DNA from 4 places in the Glutamicibacter sp. 0426 genome. Region 1 is predicted to be linked to each of the others. Evidence: riboswitches for the same ligand, from Rfam matches in the RefSeq annotation. Region 1 holds a riboswitch; each other region holds the start of a gene.
What was found. A riboswitch is a leader RNA that binds a small molecule or an ion and turns the genes downstream of it on or off. The one in region 1 is predicted to bind S-adenosylmethionine.

Region 1 (4,389 bases):
GACGGGCAGCGATGATGATCATCTGGCCGCCCTTCAGGCCCTGGGTCAGCTCGTCGAATTCGTAGAAGCCGGTGGGCACGCCGGTGATGCCGTCGCCCGCGTTGGCCGCGTTCTCGATCTCGTCGACCGTGTCTTCGATGATGTCCGAGAGGCGCACGTAGTCCTCGCTGCTGCGGTTCTCGGCAACCTTGTACACCTCGGCCTGGGCTTCGTTGACGATTGCGTCGACCTCGCCATCCGGCGAGTAGCCCATCTGGACGATGCGCGTACCGGCGTCAACCAGCCGGCGCAGCACTGCGCGTTCGCGCACGATTTCTGCGTAGTACCCGGCATTCGCCGCAGTGGGAACCTGCTGGATGAGGTTGTGCAGGTAGGCAGCGCCACCCACGCGCGAGATTTCGCCGCGCTTGGTCAGCAAGTCGGCTACGGTGACCGCATCGGCTGGCTCGCCGCGGCCGTAGAGGTCAACGATTGCCTCGTAGATGGATTCGTGGGAGGGACGGTAGAAGTCGGTGCCGCGGATGGATTCAACGACGTCGGCAATCGCATCCTTGGAAAGCATCATGCCGCCGAGCACCGACATTTCGGCCTCGATATCCTGTGGCGGCTTGCGCCCTGCGTCGGATTCCCGTCCTTCGTAAACCGGCTCAGCACTCATTGCAGACACTTCCATCCCCTATTGACCCGCTGGGAAAATTCTCCTTGCCCTCATGGCAACGCTTCATCATGTCAGTCGATACGGACATTTAGCTGTAAAGCGCCTGTGGATATTTCTCTCCCGAAGCCAACACTAGGGCTGTTATTAACAGGCGTAAACCTCATTATCCACAGAATATGTGGATAACACACCGCTACCTGTGGACTCCCCTGTTCACAGTCTGGGGAGAACCCTGTGGATTACCCCACTCTACACACCGGTAACACCGATTGACTAGGCTGTTTGCATTTTCACACTTGTGGAAAGAAAGTTAATTCATTGAAGGTCATGCCAACCACATCGAGGTTATCAACACCCACAATCGCCCAGTTTCCGGGGTTTTTGCTCCTTTGTTCACATTTCCCCACACTTCATCCACAGTTTTGTGGATAACACTGTGGATACTGTTAATTCTGCAAAACCCTTAGTCACCACGGATTATTGTTCGCTATCAAGACTCCGAGCCCGAAGTAGTTCACAACCGACAAGAATTTCATCGCTCAGGGCCGTGGATAACTTGATGTCGCCGACGTGGCGTTGCGTGAATTTGAAGCCGTAACTGGGCTCTTGGCGCACTGCCGCCGATTTACCTCCGCAATCAGCTGCAGTGGAAGTGCAATTACACGTCGAACTTGCCCGCAGTGCATGGGCTGCATGTAGTCCAGGGTTGCTGCCGGTGCGCCCGGAGATCAAGAGGCATCGCGCCTAGTTTTCAGATTGGCGCAAGGATAAAGTGATTCCGCAGGCCTCGAAATCAAAAAAGCTTCGGCCAGATCAATACGTTGATCTGGCCGAAGCTTTGGAAGTTCAGAAGGGCTTAGACGAGCTCGGGAACCGGCAGTGAATGGAAGCGCGAATCGTGGAAGATCTGCGGTGAGTGCTTCGAGATGCGGTGCCCGTGCACTTCCATCAAGATCACCCAGTGATCCCCCGCTTCGACCTCGTTGTAAATCGAGGTTTCCAGCCACAGCGTGGACTCGTTAATGAACAGTGCGCCCTGCTCCGAGGAATAGGTGTCGATCCCGCGGAATCGGTCGCCGTTCTTCGACGCGATCTGAGCACACACTCCTTCATTGCGTTCGCTGAGCACCGAAACGCCGATGCGGCCAGCGTTGCGCAGTTTTGGCCACGTATTCGATGATTTCTGCACGGCGAACATCACCAGTGCTGGCTCGAGGGAAACACCCACGGTAAATGACGAAGCCACAATGCCGGTCTTCTCGCCATCCAGTTCTGCACAGAGGGCGGCTACGCCTGACGGATGCTGAGCGAAAACCTTGCGCAGGGTCAACGGGTCAAGTTCAAGATTCAATGACATGGCTCGATTCCTTCGGGTCTTGCCCACCGCGCAGTAGTCCGCACGCCGGAGCTTCTTGCTTCTCGAAGCCGCCAGAGTTGGAGTTCCGCGCCGTGTGCGGTACTTGTTCCAGCACGTTTTTGCGTGGAACCGAATCCTCACCTGGAGCACCCCACTACCGTTGAGAGGGTTGCCGATCAGCAAGCCAGGGCTTATAGCTGATGCTCTTGATTCTGCTTAAAACAATATGGGTGATTACGAAGCAGCGTCAAACAATTCACTTCTTAAATCGAAATACTCCGTCATTCATTCGGTGAACCGCGGTCATTTCTGGTCGCAATCGCTCATTTGTTCGCCACACATCATGTCCTGCTCGCCTTAATGCTGAGGAAGCGGCTTGCAACGGAATCCCTGACCGGTTCGGCCCCCAGTACCTGTTCTGCCGGTTGGCAACGAGCCTCGGCCCGCCCGGACCAATCACGGTCCAGGCGGGCCGGGAAACCTCAGGTACTTCCGCGCTTCAGAGCCGGTGGAAGCTTTCGGCGAGTGCGTACACCGGGGTGTCCAGCCCCTCGTAGCGGGCCTTGAGCTGCAGCCCGAGGTACTTGGAGTAGTGGCGCGACTGGTGCAGGTTGCCGCCGTGGAACCACAGGTTCTTGACCCTGGTCGGCTTCCACATGTTGCGCAGCTCCCCCTCCCACGGTCCGGGATCCTTGGTGGTGCCCGACCCCAGTCCCCAGCACTTGCCCACCTCGTCGGCGACCTCCTGGGATATCAGCTGCGCGGCCCAGCCATTCATGGAGCCGTAACCGGTCGCGTAGACCACCGCATCGGCGGGCAGCTCGGTGCCGTCGGCCAGTACCACGGAATGCTCGGTCAGGTGCGAGACTTCTCCCTTGGCAAGGGCGATGGAACCATCGGCCACCAGCTCCGAGGCGCCGATGTTGATGTAGTAGCCCGAACCGCGGCGCAGGTACTTCAGGAACAGGCCCGAGTCGTCGTCCCCGAAGTCCAGATCGAACCCGGCATCGGTCAGCGACTGGTAGAACTGAGCGTCATCCTCGCGGATCTGGGCGAAGGCCGGCTTGTGGAACTCGGGCAGAACCTTGTACGGGATCGAGGCGAAGATCAAGTCCGCGGTATTGTGGTCGATCGCGTTGGCCAGCGCCTCCTCCGAGTACAGCGGGCCGAGCACGGTCTTCATCAGCGATTCGGAACGCACGATATGGGTGCTGGAGCGCTGCACCATGACCGGCTTCGCTCTGTTGTTCACCAGGTCGGCGCAGATGTCGTGAGCTGAATTGTTCGACCCGATCACCACCACGTTCTTGCCCCGGTAGGCCTCGCCGCCAGGATGGGTCGAAGAGTGGTTCTGCTCGCCGGCGAAGATGTCCTGCCCCGGGTACTGCGGCAGGTTCGGGATGCCTGACATGCCGGTGGCCAGGACCAGATGGGTGGGGCGCAGGGTCAGCGGCTGGCCGCCGCGGATGACGTCGACGATCCAGCCCTCGCCTTCGGAGTCCTTGCGTGCGCCCACCGCCTCAGTCAGGGACCAGTAGTCCAGCTCCATGAGCTTTGTGTAGCACTCCAGCCAGTCCCCCATCTTGTCCTTCGGGGTGAACACCGGCCAGTGGTCGGGGAACTCGATATACGGCATGTGGTCGTACCAGACCGGGTCGTGCAGGGCCAGGGAGTGGTAGCGCGAACGCCACTGGTCGCCGGGCTTGGGATGCTTGTCGATGATCAGCGCGGGCACGCCCATGCGCTTCAGCCGCGCACCCAGGCCGATGCCGCCCTGGCCGCCGCCGATGACCAGGACATAGGGCTGCTCAGTGATTCCCAAGGATTCCTGGGCCTTCTTCCGCCGGTCCAGCCAGTTCTCCGAGACCATGTCCGCCCCGTGGTCCGCCCCCAATTCGCGGCGCGCCCCGGAAGGCTCGGGGAAGTCGCGCAGTCCTTGCGCGGTGGACAGCATTGTCCAGCCCAACCCGTCGCGCAACCGGAACAGGCCCTTGCCCTGCACCGCATCGTTCTCGAAGGTGAACCAGGCCTCGATGACGCCCTCGGCTTCCGTGGCGTTGGTCACCTGCAGGTTGCGCGGCCAGGCCCCGGCATCGATGCCCAGCAGCATGGACTGGATGCCGTCGCGCCCCTCCGCGGTATGCAGGTTCCAAGTCAGCGAGGTCAGGTCGCGCCAGTAGGATTCCTCGCCGAACATTTGCACTGCGGCGGCGGAATCACTGGCCGACAACGCCTGCTGCAGCTTCGCCAGCCATGATCGTGCCTGGGTTTCCGGGGAGTTCTCGGCCATCGTCATCACTTCATTTCTTTCTGGAACCGTCTAATTGGTGCGTCAGGTGCCCTGCCGCGTGGAATCCAGATTATGACGTGGATC
Region 2 (4,389 bases), 120 kb from region 1:
CAACCTCGGCTGGCCAGCGCATTGGCGCAAAAGGTCGTTGATACTATCGCTCCGACCATCAACCGCAACGTGAACATCATGAATGCTCACGGGGTCATCATCGCTTCGACCGATGCCGCGCGAATCGGCACCCACCACGACGGCAGCGCCGAGGCAATCAGCCGCAACGCCATCATCCGGGTCAGCCAGGCTGACGGTTCCGCGGGAACCCTGCCAGGGGTCAATGTCCCTCTGACGCTGAACGGCCAGCTGTGCGGAGTTGTCGGCGTGACCGGTGCTCCGCATGAGGTGGAACCGCTGGCCGGCCTGATTGCCTTGACGGTGCAATTGCTCTTCGCCCAGGACTACGAGCACTCGCGCAGTGCGCGCCGCGAGACCGAGGCCCGAGACATCATTTCTGCGCTGATCGCAGGCCGCGTGGCCCCCGAAGTCATCGACCGCTCGCTGGCTGCCCATGGCTTGCGCGGGCCGAAGTGCATCGAAGCATGGCTCCCGCGAAGCGTCGAGGATCCGTTGCTCGAAGAACCTGCCAAGGAGCACCACCGCACGTCTTGGATCAGCCTGTCCGGTGCGTACTGGAGGCTGCGCGCAGCCCACGAGCCTGCTTTCGCTGAAGAACTCTTGAACGAGGAACGTTTCCTCGTGTCCATGCCGGTGGAAACTGCGGAGGAGCTCATGGCCGAAACCGAAGCGCTGCGCGTGCTGCTGGGGTACCCGTCGCTCGTGCCCCGCCATGCCCAGCGCGGAATGTGGAGCCGGGAAATTGCGGTGGCTATCGCCCGCACCCCAGCGCGCAGCCTGGAACATGCCGCCGCTCCGGCGCAACAGCTCAACGAGGAACAAGCCAAAACCCTCTTGGTGGTTTCGACGGCTGCATCGATGAGCCAAGCCGCCTCGGATCTGCATATTCACCGCAACACCTTGGTGCAACGGCTTGAGCGGATCGGCCGGATTAGCGGTGTGGACATCCGGCAGTCCAGCGAGTCACTGAAACTCCAGCATGCGATTTACGCGAGAGCGGCCATGGGCCAGCTGCATATTTTCTAGGACCCGGGAACTGGGTTGCGGTGACAGTTGTGGCAGTAGCCGGATATTTGCACACATTGACCCAAATCGAAAGTGGGCAAATATGGTCGTGTGCCCATAGGTAATCGGTGCGGGTTTTTCTAGTATTGGCAGGATGATCGATCTTTGCGCCCGAATTCCGTGGCGGCACGGAGGTATCTAGTCCAACAGCCAAGGCTTTGAGCAGCTTTGCCGACGGGGCTGATCCACCGGTTGTGCCATCGTGGGCCGGGAGCAGAGAACTACTGTTTTTGGCAAAGGAGCCAACCCGCCGTGTATGAACTTCTTGTTCTGCTGATCCTTGTCGTGGCCATCGTAATGGTCACGGCACGCTTGAAAATCAGCCCATTCCTCGCCCTCATTGGCGCCGCCATCCTGGCTGCCTTCGCCTACCGGATTCCGCTGGCCGACGTGGCCTCGACGGTCACCACGGCCTTTGGCAGCACCATGGGCAACATCGGTCTGGTGATCCTGTTCGGAACAATGATCGGTGTGATCCTGGAGAAATCCGGTGCCGCGATCTCCATGGCAGATGCGCTGATCAAGGTCCTGGGCACGCGGTTCCCCAACCTGACGCTGTCGATCATCGGCTATATCGTTTCCATCCCGGTCTTCTGCGACTCCGGGTACGTGGTGCTCAACTCGCTGCGCAAAGCCATCACCCTGCGCACCGGCGTTTCTGCGCTGGCGACATCCATCGCCCTGATGACCGGCCTGTACGCAACCCACACCATGGTGCCGCCGACTCCGGGTCCGCTGGCCGCAGCGGAAAGCATCGGGGTTGCCGACAACCTGGGCCTGATCATCGCCGTCGGCTTGCCTGTTGCCGCCATCTCTGCGCTGGCAGGTTTGGCCTACGCCAGCCGTTTCAACAAGTCCAAGTGGACCCCGTTGCCCAGCGAGGGCGATGACGACATCTCCGAACTCGACTACGAGCAGCTGCGCGCGAGCTTCGGCAAATTGCCGAGCCCGGCATTGGCATTCATGCCGATCCTGGTTCCGCTGGTACTGATCTGCGCCGCTTCCATTGCGAAGCTGCCTTCGCACCCGTTCGGCGAGGGCATTGCCCTGGAAATCCTTTCCTTCATCGGTACTCCGGTGATCGCCCTGATCTTCGGCTTGATCTCCGCGACCTTCCTGCTCAGCGGCGACAGCAAGCTGGCGGTCTTCAATGAGCAGATGCATGAAGCCGTGCGCACCGCTGCCCCGATCTTGCTGATCACCGGTGCCGGTGCGGGCTTCGGCGCGGTGCTGGCAGCCTCGGATCTGACCACGATCCTTTCGGATTCGCTCAGCGGCCTGGGCTTGGGCCTGGCGGTGCCGTTCCTGATCGCCGCTGCGCTGAAGTCCGCGCAGGGCTCGTCCACTGTGTCCATGGTGACCACCTCTGCGCTGGTCGCGCCGATGCTCGGCTCCTTGGGTCTGGGTTCGGAACTGGGCATGGTGCTCACGGTCTTGGCCGTCGGTGCCGGTGCGATGGTTGTCTCGCACGCCAACGACTCCTACTTCTGGGTCGTGTCGCAGCTCAGCCGCATTCCGGTGATTACCGCATACAAGACCTTGAGCGTGGCGACCGCCATTCAGGGTACCGCCGCCTTCCTGACGGTATTGCTCCTGGGAGCCGTGCTGCTGTAGCAGGACGCTGGCCCAGCAAGCAATGGATCGCACCATCTGCCGATGGCGCGATCCGTTGCTTTAAGGATGTGTCTGAAAGCGGTAGCCGAAGAGCGACGTCCTGCCCGCTAGATGCCTCGCGCGGCCTGGTTCGCTTTGGCAGCCGAGACCATCAGCAACACGATAATGGCCAGATAACCTGCGCCGGTCGTGGCGAAGGCGAAACCGAACTGGCCCAGCACGCAGAGGATCGCTGCACCGGACAACATGGCCCAGCCGGCCCAGGAAGCCGCGGCCACCAGCGGCGCAGCCCGCCGATGCCCTGCCAACCAGGCCTCGTCGCTGGCCAAGGTGTGGCGCGTCCTGATGCCGATGGCCGCATTGCGCGCGAGCTTTCCATCCCGGGCCATGGGTGCGAGGAGCGCTGCCACCAAAGTGATGGCCAGCAACCCGAACATGAAGGAGATGACGCTTGCTGGATCCACGTTCCACCTATCCTGCCTATTCGCCGTGAACAGCCATCCTATTCGGAAGTTGCGCAGTTCCCGAGTTCAAATTTCGTCATGCAAGTGTCATATGAAGGCCGCGCAGCCATCGATCAGGCAAGCAGGTGGCTCGAAGATGACGTATTTTGTCCTGCCGTTCCCTCGCATGACAGTGCCCTTCCGTGACTGCTGCCGGCAGTGGTTGACTCGGAGCACAACCCATCCAGAGCGGCTGAGAGACCTGGCTCCGCGACGCCGCAGCAAGCCTGCATCCCGCAGGTAGTGCTAACGCCAGGATCGATGGAATCGCAGGGACCCTGCGTCCTTCGGAACCTGCAACGCAAGGGAGAAGAAGATGACAGTGCAAGATACCGTACAAGACACCGGACTACGCCGAGTTCCCTACTATGGGAACGCCAGCGAAACCGAGCTGGAGCAGTGGCGCGAAGTTGCCCAGCAGGTGGCAGGCACGCTCGCACAAGACGCCCTGGAACGCGACCGCAAGAACCAGCAGCCATTCGCCGAGGTGCAGCTGCTGCGCGAAGCCGGCTTGCTGAACCTTTTGGTGCCTGCAGAATTCGGCGGAGCAGGAGCCCACTGGGAAACGGCATTCGACGTGGTCCGCATCCTGGCGGCGGCCGATGGATCCATCGCGCAGCTGCTGGCCTACCACTACATCAACCAGTCGGGCATTGCCTTCTATGCTCCGGCGGGGGCGCAAGGCAAGTGGTGGCAACGCACCGTGGAAGGCGGGTGGCTCTGGGGCGATTCGGTGAATCCGGTTGACCCGGATCTGACGCTGAGCGTCGAAGGGGATGGGTACCGGCTGAACGGGGCCAAGCGGTTCTCCACTGGTTCCGGTGTTGGCGAGGTCATCGTCATCAACGCGCTGGTCCAGGGCGGGGAATACGACGGGCAGATTCTCGCCTTCGTGCTGCCCCGCGACATCGAAGGACTGGAAATCGTTGACGACTGGGACTACCTGGGCCAGCGGCTCAGCGCATCCAACTCGCTGAAGTACCACAACGTCAGGCTTGAAGCCGAGGACTTGCTCGGATTCGTCACCGACGAACCGGTGTCCACCTTGCTCACCCCGGGCATCCAGCTGGCTTTCGCCAATTTCTACCTGGGCATTGCCGAAGGAGCGCTGGAGCGTGGCAAGCAGATCCTGCTGGGCCGCAAGAACGCCTGGCTGTTCTCGCAGGCCGACACCTACGCCCAGGAT
Region 3 (4,389 bases), on a different contig from region 1:
AGGTCCTGGCCAGGCAGATCCATCAGCGAGATCCAGTCCTTGGGATCCCACGAATGCCGGTAGGTGCTCTGTTCTACGTGTTCACGCAGCCGGTCCAGTTCAACGACCGCTCGGCGCTGCTTCTTGGAGAAGCGCTCATCGAAGGCGACGTTGCGCCAGCTGACTCCAGTCTGGACCCAAGGGCTCTTGGTGCCCCGGCGGGCCGGCCGCGCCTGCAAGGTCAGCGCGTCCGCGCCTCCGTAACGGGGTTCGCTGACCACTTTCAGGATCAATCCCAGCGGTTCCTCGGCGATCGGCGGCTCATCAGAAATTACCGGAAGCAGGCGGTCAAGGGTCCGCTCCCACTGCGGCTTGCTATTGCGTTTCCATGCGAAAGGGTCCACCCCGGAGTCGGAGACGAAGAAGCCCTGGTCCTCTTCGGTAGTGACTTCAATGAGCAAGGCGGCGACATCCTCGCAGGATTGAACGCCCGGATGCTTGCTGCAGAAGCTGGTGAAACTGATATTGCCGCGGTTGATTTCCAGCTCGGCCATCACCGATTCGCGCAGCACCATTGCGGAAATGCGGGAATATCCCGGCTTCATGTCCCGGTGGACGATCTCCACTTTTCCCGAATCGCAGAGGAACTGGCCCAGATTGTATTCGGATTCGGTCACCAAGGTCTGGGCCGCAGAAAGTGTCAGCTGGAATTCCATACTCGCCGTTCATTGTTCGTGCAGTGGGCGCCCGAGAGCTCGATTCCATCTTAGCGAGCAGCCAGACAAGTTGCCCGATGACGAAAAGTTACCCCTGCCCTTTACGCGCTGGCACCGCAACCGATAGAAAAGAAGCACAGAATCACGAGTTCCACTCTTTGAGCCCTGGCTGAGTGGACGGCAACCCTCCTGCGTCATTGTGCGGGGTGCCCCAGGTGAAGATTCGACGCATCTTGAACGCCAAGGTGCGTAAGCGATGGCGCCCCTTGCGCCAGAAAGGGGATTAACTCCTCATGTCTAATGCAGCATCTACCCTGACCGTATCCGAAGACCGCGCACAGCGCCTGCAGGAAGCAGGCAAGGGCTGGGGCGAACGCATCTCGGCGGCCCCGCAAAGCGCCAAATTGACCTTTACCGTCGAGGGCGAGGGTTTCGATTCGGTAGCCAGCAACATTGTCTCCGGGAAGCACACTTTCCAGGTCGACGAACCAGCTGCCCTGGGTGGCAATGATGTCGCGGCAAGCCCGGTGGAATATGCGCTCGGCGCGCTGATCTCCTGCCAGGTTGTGGTCTACCGCTTGTACGCGCAAAACCTCGGCATCCAGGTGGACGAGGTGAAGATCCAGGCCAACGGCCACCTCGATGTCCGTGGCCTCTTCGGCATTGACAAGTCCATCCGCCCGGGCTTCTCGTCGGTGGAACTGGACATCCAGATCACCGGCCCCGAATCGGCCGAACGCTATGAAGAACTGCGCCAGGCAGTGGATGCCCACTGCCCGGTACTGGATCTGTTCGCCAACCCGGTACCGGTGACCACTGCGGTGAGCATCGCCAGCTAGCAGATGCGGCAATGGCGCCCCGGGGCCGGATCGGAAAAATTCCGAACCGTTATCCGGGGCGCCATGCGCATGCTGAACTCTTGCTTATCCCTACCGCGTCTGCGAGTAGAACCAGTTGATGTGCTCTTCGAGCAGCTGGGCTGCCCGTTCGCGCTGATTCGTCGCAAAGGCGTGGTGGATGGCCTTGTGCTGGCGGCGCAGCACGCGCACCACCGGTTGCCAGGCCTCGTCGCTGGGCACTGAGTCCGAGACATAGTCGCTGATCGAATTGCGCAGGGATTCCATCATGGATTCGACCACCGAATTCCCGGCCATGGAGGCCAGCAGCACATGGAATTCGGCGTCAATGCGGTGGAAGGCCTCGCGCGAAAGCTGCGGATCGTCCATGCGCATGATCAGCACCGCGGTGCGGTCGATCACCTGCTGGGCATAAACCGGGTCGCGCGGGTTCATTTGCGCGGCCCAGGTTTCCAGCAGGATGCGCGATTCGACAATTTCGCGGACGTTGATCCCCTTGGCTGCCAAGTGCAGCCGCAAGGCCTGCGAAATGCCGGCCGAGGGGTTGGAGATGATCACCGCTCCGGAGTTGGGCCCGGAACCGGTGGAAGTCCTGATAATGCCCATCACGTCAAGGATGCGGATGGCATCGCGGACTGATGCCCGCGAGATCCCATGCCGCTCCGCGAGCGCACGCTCGCCGGGAAGCTGGTCTCCTACGGAGAGCTTCTCTTTGCGCAGATCCTCTTCAATCGCTTGGAGAACGATCTGGTACGCACGCGGAGCTGGGTTCATTGACATCGGATCTATTTTAGCGGTTCATGGCTAGGGCAGCATCCAGGACAGAACCGGGGTGGACTGCAGGTAGACCAAGCAGCACAGCACCAGCAGCATGCCTACGGACCAGCCGGCAACCTTCTTGAGGATCACCGATTCCTGGCCTTCCATCTTCACCGAGGTGGCGGCGATGGCCAGGTTCTGCGGGGAGATCAGCTTGCCGACCACGCCGCCGGAGGTGTTGGCGGCAACCAGCAGGTTCGGATCGATGCCGGCATTGATGCCAGCGGTTTGCTGTAGTTTGGCGAACAGCGCGTTGGCCGAGGTGTCCGAGCCGGTCACTGCGGTGCCGATCCAGCCCAGGATTGGCGAGAGGAAGGCGAAGAACGCGCCGGTTCCCGCCAGCCAGGTGCCGATGGTGATGGTCTGTCCGGACAGGTTCATCACGTAGGCCAGGCCGAGGACCGACAGGATGGTCAGTGCCGCGAAGCGCATGTTGTAGATGGTCTTGCCGATTTCGGCAGCACCCTCGGCGAAGGTCATCTTGTATTCGCCATTGCCGTCGTTCAACGAGTAGACCAGGGCCACGATCAGGCCGGTGATCAGCAACAGGGTGCCCGGGGAAGACAGCCACTGGAAGTTGTAGACGGTGGAGGTGACCGCTTCGCCTTCGGCGTTCAGGATCTTGCCATCCAGGCCCGGCCAGCCGAACTTGATGTCGGTGCTTGCCAGCCATGCAGGAATGTCCACGCCCAGCTTCCACAGCTTGGCCACGCCGAAGATGACGATAACCAGCAGGTATGGGAACAGAGCCATCCAGGTGTTGCCTGCGTGCAGCTTGGTGTTCGATTCGTGCGGAAGCGCAGCGGCTTCAGCGGTCAGTACGCGCTGGCGTGCTTCGTCGGCGCCCTTCGGGGTCCAGAAGCGAAGCAGGATCACTGCCGCGGCCAGGCCGATCAGCGAGGCGACGATATCGGTCAGCTCGTAGGAGAAGTAGGTGGAGCACAGCCACTGCGCGACACCGAAGGAAATGCCGATGGTCAGCGTTGCCGGCAGGGTCTGGCGCATGCCGCGCCAGCCATCGAGGATCAGCACCAGGATCGATGGGACAAACAGTGCCAGCAGCGGGGACTGGTGGCCAACGATGGCGCCGATGTCGGCAGCCGGGATGCCGGTCAGCGCGCCTGCGGTGGTAATCGGAATGGCCACGGCGCCGAAGGCTACCGGGGCGGTGTTGGCGATCAGCACGGCGCAGGCAGCGCGCAGCGGGGAGAGGCCCAATGCCAGCAGCATGGTGGCGGTAATCGCCACAGGTGCGCCGAAGCCTGCCAACGCCTCAAGCAGGCCGCCGAAGCAGAAAGCAATCAGCACGGCCTGGATGCGCACATCGCCGCCGCCGATGACGTCGAAGACCCTGCGCAGGTCCTCGAAGCGGCCGGATTTGACGGTCACCTGGTAGAGGAAGATCGCCATCACGACGATCCAGACAATCGGGAAGGCACCGAACACCATGCCCATGACCCCGGAGTTCAACGCGAGCCCGACGGGCATGTGCCAGCCGAAGATCGCGACGATGATCGCTACAGCCAGCGACCCCAGGCCGGCCCAGTGGGCCTTGACCTTGATGATCGCGAGGAGCACGAAGAATGTGAGCAGCGGGATGAGTGCAACCAGCGCCGATAGCGCGATGCTCCCCGCAATGGGGTCTGTCGTGGGTGTAAACACGGTGTGGGCGTCCTTACTCGAGATGGTCTGACCATATGTGGTCCGACCACCTAGAGTACAAGGTGAGAGCTATCACAACAAGTCTTGACTATTTCGAAGAACCTCGCATAGTATGGTCTGACCACACCCCGAAAGAGTCATTTATTATGCGAATTGCTCTCTTTGCCACGTGCATTGTGGATGCTATGTATCCGGAAACAGCCAAGTCGACCGTGAAAATCCTGGAACGCTTGGGCCATGAAGTCATTTTCCCCAAGGCGCAAGCCTGCTGTGGGCAAATGCATATGAATTCCGGATATATGCCTGAAGCGCTGCCCGTCGTCGAAAACCACATTAATGCCTTCGACACCGAAGAC
Region 4 (4,389 bases), on a different contig from region 1:
GCCCGTCGGCCGGGCCCGGCTCGGACTCCTCGAACCATGAATCGATTTGCTTTGACCACACGGTGTCCGGCTTCTCTTCATGGACCGGCAGCGGGCGAGGCTGGGAGGCGATCTTATTGGAGGTAATGGCCAAAGCCGCGATATGAGAGCAGATGCCTGGTGCGTCGCAGGTGCACTCGCAGGATTCGATCTTCCACTCGCCACCCTCCAAGCGGACCTGGATCATCGGAGAGTATTCTTCGCCGGAATCGGTGACTGTGCCCTCGATCTGCCCGGTGCTTTCATCGAATTCCACGTCAACCACGGAATTTGCTTCTGCGGCCAGGTTCTTTCCATAGAAGAAAGGAACGTTGCCCAGAAAAGCCAGTAAATGGCGGGCGTCAATGGTTGGTGGAACAGATTCAGTCATCCTCTCATCGTTTCACGTTCCGGGCCGTCGCGAAAGTTGAAGGGCCCTTCTGTGAATAATCACTATCCATGACGTAGCGTTGACGCATGTCCCACGTGTGGCCCTACCTTCCAGCCCGAGCAGTGAACATCACCTCGCTCGTCGAATTCGACCGTCTCGCCGCTGAAGCGCTGGTTTCCCACCATGCCCACGGAAAAGGCTGGCGCGTGCACCGCGTGGATCTGCGCGAGCGGGATACCGTGCTGAAATCGCTGGATCTTTCCGAAGCGCTGTTCATCGATTGCCAGTTTTCCGCCCAAGGCCAGCAGATCGTGCAGGCGACGGGCGGGCTGTGCATGAACTCGGGGGCGCAGCTGCCGTTCGAGACCGGCGCCCGCGGCTTGTACACGGCAGAAGAGCTGTATTCGGGGATCTGGACGCAGACCTACCAGCAGGTGCCCGATGCCAAAATATACGCGTACTCCCAGCAGCATGCGGCGGCGAATGCCGACAGCGATCACAGTGCGCTGGCCCGGACCCTGCACGATCACCACATTGGCCAGGCGCTGGTCTCTCAGGTGTATGAGGGAACGTTCAAGGACACTCCGATCATCGGGGTGATGGGCGGGCATGCGATGAACCGGGGCACCACGCAGTACGCGCAGGCCTTGGAGCTCGGGCGCATGATTACCCGTGCTGGCTACGCGGTGGCCACCGGGGGAGGACCGGGAGCCATGGAAGCGGCCAATGCCGGTGCGTGGCTGGCCGACTACGGGGCAGATGATATTGCGACGGCCTTGCAGATGCTCGCCGAAGCGCCTGATGCGATCCATCAGCGCACCGGCTGGGCGAGAACCGCCCTGATGGTGAAGGAGCGTTTCCCCAGCCAGCGGCAGTCGCTGGGCGTGCCGACCTGGTTCTACGGCCATGAGCCGCCGAATCTGTTTGCCACCCAGATCGCCAAGTTCTTCACCAATTCCATTCGCGAGGCGATCCTGCTGGAGCAGTCCAACGGCGGGCTGGTCGTGCTGCCCGGGGCTGCCGGCACGGTCCAGGAAATCTTCCAGGATGCCTGCGAGAACTACTACGCCACCGGTGCCCGCGTGGTGCCAATGGTGCTGGTCGGCCGCGACTACTGGAGAAATGACCTTCCGGCGTGGCCGCTGCTCCAGGCCCTGGCCAAGGAACGCGTGATGGAGCAGAAGATCGCCCTGGTGGACACCGCCGAGGAAGCACTGGCGTTCATCCAGTCCATGGAAACCCTGCGGCGGCGCACCCGGCCGGCAAAGGACAACTAGTCCGGGGCATCGAAAATGCCGGGACAGCCGAAGCTGTCCCGGCATTTTCGATGCCAAGCGGAGTATTAGCTGACGCTGACGTCGAAGATCAGGCCCAGGCAGTAGGTGACGGCCGCCGCGCCCCAGCCGATGGCCAGCTGGCGCAAGCCGCGCTTGAACGGGGAGGCTCCGGAGAGCAGGCCCACGATGCCGCCGGTGATCATCAGGGCGATGCCCACCAGCACCACCGACACGATGATCGCGGCCAGGCCGGAGAGGCCGAAGATGTAGGGCAAGATCGGCACCACCGCGCCGGAAGCGAAGAGCAGGAATGAGGTGGTGGCCGCCCCGGTGGCCGAGCCCAGCTCCTGGTGCTCCTTCTCGAGCTCCTCGCCGCGGCCTTCCGGGTTCAGCGAGAAATCAGGGTTGCAGTCGCAGGTGAACAGGCCCATGCGTTCGGCGGCCCGGTGCTCGGCGTCCTCGTCGCTCATGCCGCGGGCCTTGTAGATCAGCACCAGCTCGTTGGCGTCCAGATCCAGGTTCGGGGCTGCGGCCAGCGTGACCTGGGTAGGCCGCGAGGCGGTCAGCAGCTCGCGCTGGGAACGCACCGAAACGTATTCGCCGGCCGCCATGGACAGCGCTCCGGCCAGCAAGCCGGCAATGCCGGAGAACAGCACGAAGGCCGAAGAAACGCCGGTGGCGCCGATGCCCATGATCAATGCCAGGTTGGATACCAGCCCGTCGTTGGCGCCGAAGACCGCGGCGCGGAAGTTGCCCGACAGCCGTGCGCGTCCTGCCGTGGCTAGGGCCCGGACGACTTCCTCGTGGACCTGCTCGTCGGCAGCCATCTGCGCGGTGGCGTCCTTGTCATGGCGGTAGGGGGAGCTGCTTTCGGAGCGCTGGGCCATGGCCAGCACGAACACCGACCCGAAGTGCAGGGCGAGGAAGCGCAGCATGGTGCGGCGCAGCGAGGGGCGGACTTCCTTGGCATGCTCGCCGAGCATCGTGCGCCAGTGGGATTCGTGGCGCGCTTCGGCTTCGGCCAGGCCCAGCAGGATTTGCCGTTCCTGCCCGGACTTCTTTTCCGCCAGGGCGCGGTAGATGGCGCCCTCCGCGACTTCATCGGCGAGATACTTGCGCCATCGCTGGATCTGCGCTTTGGTTGGTTCGGCGACTGGGTGCTGTGGCATCTCGAAAAGGCTCTCCTGGAACGTGGGGTTTCCCATGGAAACCCGTGGATCGGCTCAGCTTTCCACTTTAGCCAGCGCCCCTGAACTTGGGAATTTGGCAAGGCTAAATGCATGGCGCCTGCCGGCCGGATTCCCGGCCGCCGGCACCACCAGCAGCAATTCTGAGGTGTCCGGGTCGAAGGCCGGACGGCGGGAGCAGCGCGCGATGAGGCGTTCGAGCTGGAGCGGGTCCGCAACGTAGCGGGTGCACCAGCGGCCCTCGGCGGTGAACTGCACCTGGCCGGTCTGGCGGTCGATGATGGGAAGAATCGGGATAGCCATGGATATCAACTCTCTGGCGAGCTCTTGCCCGTGCACCAGTTGATGCGCGGACCGCTTCTTCATCCGAACCACCCATGAACTTGGGGTTGGTGCGCGGCCAGTCGGAGCTTGGCGCCGCGTCTCGTGAAGCAACAATTCCGAGCGTACCGCCGCATGCGGCGCCAGATGAAGCCGTACTGCGTAATATGACTTCCGGTCAGTTCTCCGGGGCCAGGGAATCGGCCAGCTGTTGCAGCTTCTGGCGGTGTTCAGCCCACTGCGCCGTGGTGTAGCCGGGCAGCAAATCCAGCGTCGCGGTCCAGCCGGCACGGCCGTCGAGCTGCTCGCGGATGATATCCAGCTGCCCTGCATGCCGGGAGGTCTCGGCCAAGGCATGGATGAGCAGATGATCCAAGGTGGTATGCCCGGCCGGCCCCCACCACGGGACGTGCACTGCAGAATCCAGGGCCAAGGCGGCGATGCCTTCGTCCGCGAAGGCGATGGCCTTGCGGTACAGGCCGATCAGCTGCTGCCCGTCCATGTCCGCGGGCGGAAGGAAATCAGCGTCGGGATCATGAGGCGAGATGAACTCGCGGACATAGGCGTCGTTGGCCTCGCGCTGCAGGCAGGTGCCGAAATACTCGTATTCGTTGATCACCAGATGGTGCAGCACGCCCAGGATATGGGTGCCGGTAGGGGTGAGCGGGGTGCGGGCCAGCTGCTCGGCCAGGCCCTCGGCCTTGAAGATCGCATTCTCGCGTGCCTCGCCCAGATACCCGCAGAGCCTGTCCTTGGTGCTGTCCATGGACAGAGTCTAGTGGCCGTGGTGAGCCCGTGCTAGGGCATCGCGTGTTTACCATTGGTAAACTTGCCTGCAGACCGTGAAAACCCAGCGCTTGCGGCTGCAGCTGCCGCCCACGACGTCGATGGAGCCAAACGATGAAAACCCTGCCCGTTGAACCAACCGGTGCTGCTATCAACATCGGTGCGCGGCTGCGCGGGGTGCGGCAGACCCAGCGCATGACCATTGACCAGGTCGCCGAGCTCTCCGGGTTGACCAAGGGCTTCCTCTCGCGTGTGGAGCGCGACCTGACCAGCCCATCGGTGGCGACGCTGCTGCGCTTGTGCGAGGTGCTGGGCATCGAGGTCGGCACGCTTTTCGAGGTTCCGGAAACGAAGCTGGTGCGCCTGGACCAGGCACCGCGGGTTTCACTGGGTGGCGATGGGATCACCG

Region 2: linked by a shared signal. The riboswitch ahead of BKX98_RS09800 (acyl-CoA dehydrogenase family protein) and the one ahead of BKX98_RS10355 (flavin reductase family protein) in region 1 are both predicted to bind S-adenosylmethionine.
Region 3: linked by a shared signal. The riboswitch ahead of BKX98_RS14615 (OsmC family protein) and the one ahead of BKX98_RS10355 (flavin reductase family protein) in region 1 are both predicted to bind S-adenosylmethionine.
Region 4: linked by a shared signal. The riboswitch ahead of BKX98_RS05780 (hypothetical protein) and the one ahead of BKX98_RS10355 (flavin reductase family protein) in region 1 are both predicted to bind S-adenosylmethionine.

What each region holds. Positions count from the first base shown of each region.
Region 1 covers NZ_MPBI01000003.1:437,934-442,322, forward strand. The annotation lists gene dnaB (replicative DNA helicase) at 1-658, opposite strand, end outside; gene BKX98_RS10355 (flavin reductase family protein) at 1,515-2,015, opposite strand; SAM riboswitch class IV at 2,110-2,227, opposite strand; gene BKX98_RS10360 (NAD(P)-binding domain-containing protein) at 2,515-4,311, opposite strand.
Region 2 covers NZ_MPBI01000003.1:316,663-321,051, reverse strand. The annotation lists gene BKX98_RS09815 (sugar diacid recognition domain-containing protein) at 1-1,047, shown strand, start outside; gene BKX98_RS09810 (GntP family permease) at 1,339-2,700, shown strand; gene BKX98_RS09805 (SdpI family protein) at 2,808-3,164, opposite strand; SAM riboswitch class I at 3,381-3,471, shown strand; gene BKX98_RS09800 (acyl-CoA dehydrogenase family protein) at 3,520-4,389, shown strand, end outside.
Region 3 covers NZ_MPBI01000006.1:108,145-112,533, reverse strand. The annotation lists gene BKX98_RS14620 (DEAD/DEAH box helicase) at 1-695, opposite strand, end outside; SAM riboswitch class IV at 836-957, shown strand; gene BKX98_RS14615 (OsmC family protein) at 989-1,534, shown strand; gene BKX98_RS14610 (FadR/GntR family transcriptional regulator) at 1,625-2,332, opposite strand; gene BKX98_RS14605 (L-lactate permease) at 2,357-4,033, opposite strand; gene BKX98_RS14600 ((Fe-S)-binding protein) at 4,180-4,389, shown strand, end outside.
Region 4 covers NZ_MPBI01000002.1:49,314-53,702, forward strand. The annotation lists gene BKX98_RS05765 (DEAD/DEAH box helicase) at 1-409, opposite strand, end outside; gene BKX98_RS05770 (LOG family protein) at 496-1,686, shown strand; gene BKX98_RS05775 (VIT1/CCC1 transporter family protein) at 1,752-2,855, opposite strand; gene BKX98_RS05780 (hypothetical protein) at 2,910-3,176, opposite strand; SAM riboswitch class IV at 3,192-3,305, opposite strand; gene BKX98_RS05785 (DinB family protein) at 3,373-3,960, opposite strand; gene BKX98_RS05790 (cupin domain-containing protein) at 4,095-4,389, shown strand, end outside.